DNA from 2 places in the Paenibacillus larvae subsp. larvae genome. Region 1 is predicted to be linked to the other one. Evidence: predicted binding sites of a transcription regulator. Region 1 holds the regulator's gene; the other holds the start of a gene.
What was found. The regulator LexA, encoded in region 1, represses DNA repair genes until DNA is damaged. The targets are predictions, from matches to a motif close to CGAACATATGTTCG.
Positions count from the first base shown of each region.

Region 1 (3,126 bases):
CGCAAGCTCCTTAATTCCGTCAATCTTTTCCTGTTGCAAATCCGGAGCACCATTGGTAAGAAGAAGTATGGTATAACGGCCTTTTAACTGATCAAGCACTTCAAACGTATCTTCATATATATAAGGACGCTTTCTCCGCTCGTCAATAAATCTTTCTCCTAACTGCTCCGCGAGGAGGCCATCTTCAATACCTAAAGCGGCCAATCCCCTTTTCCAGGCTTCTTTCCGGTACAAAGGAGCTATTTGTTTAAGCTTGCGAAGATTTTCATCCTCTTCCATGGTAAATCGAGCCCAGAGGGCTTCAAAAGGGTTGATGCCGATTTGTTTTGTGTAAGGATAGGTTTCATAGCTTTCATATAAACTTCTCGCTTCTTGTCTTACGCTTTTTTCCAATCGTTCGGAAGAAAGCTGAGGATAATACCGGACTGCTTCCTCACAAGTCGTTTTGAAAGCTTCCTTAACACTTCGTTCATCCCATAATAGAGTATCATCCAAATCAAACATAACCGCTTTGACTGCCATCCTGAACTCTCCTTTGTCTTCGGGTATCATTGCTGCGGGTTTTCATCAACAAATTCGATGGAATCTAACTGTGATCTTAACGAGGCACGCATTGCCTCAATATATGTTTGACGAAGAACAGTGCGTTCCTCGGTTTCGGATTCGGTCAGTCCGACAGATTTGGCTTTACGGGACAGTTCGTTAATGCGACGAACCGTTTCTTCCATAGACATGCACGTTCCCCCTTTCTACTTTTGGTCTGAATCTACTATCACATTGAGCAGGCGAATTGTCAAGACAGATATGCTACTCATACCAAGAAGATATAGGGGACTCTCTATCCGAATATGTCAAAATGCTTAATTAAAAAAAGACCTCATTAATCAATGAAGTCTGTTTAATAAATGTTGCAATTTAATCTCTCTTGGGCAGTAATAGGACATCTCCAGCTTGAATCGTTGATGATTTGAGCTTATTCAGCTTCATTAAATCATTCAGATAGTGGCGTATATCTTCATGTTCTGGTGCATATTCGTCCGCTATTCTCCATAATGTATCCCCGGATGTGACGATGACCTTACTGTAGGTGTTCGGATCAAGAACGGATTTATCTCCCGCATATGCATGGATAATTGCTCCGGATGTAAAGGCTGCAAGCATCAGGACACCAATGACCAGCAAACGTAACCATTTAGTTCTATATCTCTTCGAGCGGCGATCTGCCTGAAAGGTTGTTTTCTTATATGTGTGGATTGTAGAAGAATTTGTATGATCATAATAGCCAATGTACATGAAAGTGCCCTCCAAACATTTGTTCTGTTTTCAATCTAACACGAACGAATGTTTGTGTCAATACATATTTAGGAACTTATGTTTGTACGAACTCGGGTTCTATGCTATACTTGAATTAATTATGAGAACACTGGAGTGATAGGTAATGGGAAAGCTCTCTCAGCGCCAGCAAGCAATATTGGAGTTTATTAAAAATGAAGTCAAGGAAAAAGGTTATCCGCCTTCCGTACGCGAAATCGGCGAAGCTGTCGGCCTGGCTTCAAGTTCCACTGTTCACGGTCATTTGGAACGTCTGGAGAAGAAGGGCCTGATCAGACGTGACCCGACCAAACCAAGGGCGATTGAAATTCTCGATATGGATAGTTCCTCCACCTTTTCCTTCTCCGTGACCAGAGTTCCCTTGATTGGTAAAGTCACAGCCGGTATGCCGATAACCGCAACGGAAAATATTGAGGATTATTTCCCACTTCCTTCTCATTATGTAGGTGATCATAACGTCTTTATGCTGAGCGTTTTGGGAGACAGTATGATAGAAACAGGTATTCATGACGGCGACCTTGTCATTGTCCGCCAACAACAAACGGCCGATAACGGTGATATTGTAGTTGCTATGACAGAAGATGATGAAGCTACGGTCAAAAGATTTTATAAAGAAAAGGATCATATCCGCCTTCAGCCTGAGAATTCCTCGATGGCTCCGATTATTCTTTCCAATGTTTCTATCTTGGGGAAAGTTATTGGGATTTTCCGGAACATTCATTGATCAGACGCGTACTTATACTTCAACCCTTACACATAACTTGGGAAACGCTCACTGACTGAAAACAGTGAGCGTTTCTTGTCTTGCCTTCTTTTATGCCAAAACTATCCGTAATTGACAAAACCACAGCTGTTCCCTCTCGTTATTTTCACATACGTCCCATAAGCGTATTGCTTCGGGTACCATTATAGTTCCTTGGTGAATCTTCCCAAACGTTGATAATTTGGATGGATTGAACTACCCTCGGCTGCCAGGTAATATAACCTTGCTTATACAGTCCATCCAATGCCTTAAAGATATTTACTGCGCAGGCCCCTGTCTTCTTTTCCAGCTCCTTCATGGTAGGCATTCTGCGGTAAAGATTTGAAAAGTTGAACAAAATGCGAAGCGTTTTTCTTTCTAAATCAGTTAGCATGATCTCCCTCCCCTTCCGCCGAGAATATTATGATTTTGATCCAAATTAAAAATCCTGAAGATCTCCGGGTTTACTTGCCATTCAAATCAGACCCTCTAGAACATTTGTTCCCATTATAAAACTGGAACATTCGTTTTGCAAGGGATCACTTCACATACTCCCGCGTTAAAAAGAAAAGAGCCTGGAGGCAGTTCCTCTAAGACTCTTCTGAAAGATATACAACAGTAAACGGGATGACTCCGCTCTCCCACAGTTACTGTGGAATGAGAAGGGTTGGCAGTTAACTGACAAATTAGTTACAGATATTATTCACATGGCTGTCTTTGTGACGAATACTGCATCGTATCGGGAAAGCATGAATATACCGCAGACATAAGTCCTGTACTGCCTCTATCAATTAAGCATATCTTAAAATAATGGGCAACCAGCGTGTTCCTACATCAACTGGAGGATACTGGTTTAGTCTTTTTAATAATCCACAATTAGGGTCGCAGTTTTAATTCTTAATGGCCTCTTTGTCATCTTTTACAAATTCCATTAATTCGGATACATCCTCTAATTTCAAGGCATTCATGATCCTTTCTAAATTCTCTACCGACCAGTGTTTAGCACGGTTGTTCACTAGATCACTAATTGTATTTGGCCTGATGCCTGTCAA
Region 1 is NZ_CP019687.1:2,167,204-2,170,329, forward strand. It holds gene BXP28_RS11265 (HAD family hydrolase) at 1-522, opposite strand, end outside; gene BXP28_RS11270 (DUF896 domain-containing protein) at 549-734, opposite strand; gene BXP28_RS11275 (LysM peptidoglycan-binding domain-containing protein) at 916-1,293, opposite strand; gene lexA (transcriptional repressor LexA) at 1,439-2,056, shown strand; gene BXP28_RS11285 (hypothetical protein) at 2,202-2,468, opposite strand; gene BXP28_RS11290 (helix-turn-helix domain-containing protein) at 2,965-3,126, opposite strand, start outside.

Region 2 (3,126 bases), 1.5 Mb from region 1:
TCCGCTGAATCCTTTCCATCATCTGTTACACACCCTTTATCTGCATAGAGGGCACCTTTACCATGTAAAGGTGCCCTGAATTTCTAACTGAATTACCGGGTCCCGGTTGCCAGGTTGAAATTATTCAAAACTAAGCTCCAAATCTTCATTCTCTTCTTCTGTCACGGCGGGAACGGTCGTTGTTAGATTGCTTGCCTCGCGGATTTTTTGTTCGATCTCTTGAGAGATTTGCGGATTTTCTTTCAGAAATTGCTTTGCGTTCTCTCTGCCCTGGCCAAGCCGGTCATTATTGTATGAATACCAGGCTCCACTTTTATTAATGATATCCATCTCGGAAGCAATGTCTACAAGACTTCCTTCCTTGGAGATACCTTCACCATACATAATATCCACATCCGCTTGCTTGAAAGGCGGGGCAACTTTATTCTTTACAACTTTAATGCGGGTGCGGTTACCAATAATATCATTGCCTTGCTTAATGCTCTCCACACGTCGGATATCCAAGCGTACCGATGAGTAAAACTTAAGCGCTCTTCCTCCCGGTGTAGTTTCCGGATTACCAAACATAACACCGACTTTTTCACGAAGCTGATTAATAAAGATAGCAATTACCTTGGATTTATTAATCGCACCAGACAACTTGCGCAGCGCCTGTGACATTAATCGGGCCTGCAGCCCTACATGGGAATCCCCCATGTCGCCCTCAATTTCAGCTTTAGGTACCAGTGCAGCTACCGAGTCGATGATTATGATATCAACCGCACCGCTTCGCACCAGGGCTTCCGCAATCTCAAGGGCTTGTTCTCCTGTATCCGGCTGGGATAAAAGAAGTTCATCTATATTAACACCGAGTTTACTAGCATAAACAGGGTCTAGAGCGTGTTCTGCATCAATAAATGCGGCTTGTCCGCCCGTTTTTTGTACTTCTGCAATCGCATGAAGGGCAACAGTCGTCTTACCGGATGATTCGGGCCCGTAGATCTCAATAATTCTTCCTCTTGGGAATCCTCCAACTCCAAGAGCAATGTCCAAAGCCAGCGAACCGCTGGGGATCGTCTCAACTTGATTATGGGTAGATTCTCCCAATTTCATAATGGAACCTTTTCCGAATTGCTTTTCAATTTGGCGCAAAGCGTTCTCTAACGCGGCACGACGATCTGACAAAACACTCACTTCCTTTTTTCATTATAGATATATGATACCTGTTTTCCAGGTTGTTGCCAAGCATTTTTTCGAACATACATTCGATTTTGATGTCAAACAAAAACCGCAACAAAGGTCTTGCTTTGCTACGGTTCTTCCATTAACCTTACTTTTATTATATATAATTTCATACAGATGTACAAGCATGACCTACATCCTTTTCACATGCTTCCATACATGATAGAAGGCGCTTTTGGCCGTCCTTATTTTGATTGTTTCCCGGCCTCCGCTGAGCTGAAGCTTGACAACTTCCGTCGGTGCTTCTTTAAAAGCAATGCCTACATAAACAAGCCCGACAGGTTTTCCTTCCTGCTCGGCTGGCCCTGCTACTCCGGTCGTGGATACGGCTACATCCGCTCCCGATAAATTTCTCATGTTTTCAGCCATGGAACGAGCTGTGTCCGAACTGACGGCACCTGGAGCATTGCTTCCCTCAAGAAGCCGGGGATCAATGCCAAGCAGCGCTTGTTTCATTTCATTGGAGTAACTGACAATGCCTCCAACGTATACATCTCCGCTTCCCGCATTGGCTGTTATCATATCGCCCAGCATCCCTCCAGTACAGCTTTCCGCTGTTGCCAGGGTCATTTCCTTGTCCCTAAGCAAATTAATAACCGCTTCCTCAACGGTTATATCCGAACCAGTCGCCGCATACATATGTTCATTCAGGCGCCGGCTGATTTCGTCAATGGTTGGCTGCATGATCCGGTCCGTTTCTTCTTTACTAGAGGCGGAGGTAGTTACACGAATTGTAACTTCTCCTTCTTTTGCATAAGGAGCAATGGTGGGATCAGACTGGGTTTGGATAAGCTCAATAAGCCGGTCTTCCAATGCAGATTCACCGATTCCGGCAAACTTAAGCATCCTGGAAAACAGCGGTTTTTTCTCCCCCATAATACTGAGCAGCCACGGTTTTGCTTCATGCTCAAACATGGGCTTCATTTCCCTTGGTGGCCCGGGAAGGAGTAAATAATGCGTATCCTTATCTGTCAGGGCCGTGCCGATTGCCAGACCCGTTTTATTCTCAAGGTTTCGTGCTCCTTCAAGCGTAAGGGCCTGCCTTTTGTTGCTCTCTACCATATGGATGCCCCGGTCTTTAAACTGCCGGGCGATCTTTTGGAGAGAGGGTTCATGCAGAAAAATCTTACGTCCCAGCATTTCACCCAGTACTTCTTTCGTAAGATCATCCTGGGTCGGCCCAAGTCCGCCAGTGCAAATGATAAGATCCGCACGTCCAGCCGCCTGCTTGAATACATTGAGCAACCTTTGCCTATTATCCCCAACTACGGTCTGGAAATACACATGGATCCCCATCGAAGCACATTCATGAGCCAGATACTGGGCATTCGTGTTAACAATTTGCCCAAGTAAAAGTTCCGTACCGATTGCAATGATTTCTGCTTTCAAATCATATTCCTCCCAAAAAAGGAAATGGCTCGCCGCTGGAAGGGTGAGCGTTTCCTATATGAAATGGATTCTCAAGTAAGGCTTTCCGCATGCTTTTTCAATACCAAGAGCAGGAAACCTAATCTATGTTTAATCCGTAAAGTTAAGCAGCTGTTTGTTTTTAACAAAGTAATCGATACCTGAATAAATGGTAATTAAAGCGGCTGCCCAGCTTGCAATTACGTCAAATGGGATGTGGATAAATGTAAACGGAAAATTATTCAGCAACAGGAAAATAATCGCATTGATCTGGGCTGCTGTCTTGATTTTCCCCCATTTGCTCGCCGCTATAACAGCTCCGTCAAGGAGTGCAATCTGGCGCAAACCCGTAACGGCAAACTCACGGCCAATCATAACAATGGCTATCCATGCATCCATCTTGCCCATTTCAACCAGAGACACAAAGACTGACGTAACCAGCAGCTTATCCGCCAAAGGGTCCAATAATTTACCGATATTCGTTACCGTTTTGCTCTT
Region 2 is NZ_CP019687.1:705,079-708,204, reverse strand. It holds gene BXP28_RS03925 (RecX family transcriptional regulator) at 1-22, opposite strand, end outside; gene recA (recombinase RecA) at 121-1,164, opposite strand; gene BXP28_RS03915 (competence/damage-inducible protein A) at 1,354-2,610, opposite strand; gene pgsA (CDP-diacylglycerol--glycerol-3-phosphate 3-phosphatidyltransferase) at 2,740-3,126, opposite strand, start outside.
Region 2: recA (recombinase RecA) is a predicted target of LexA. The motif match lies at 1,234-1,247, and genes of this name have one in related genera.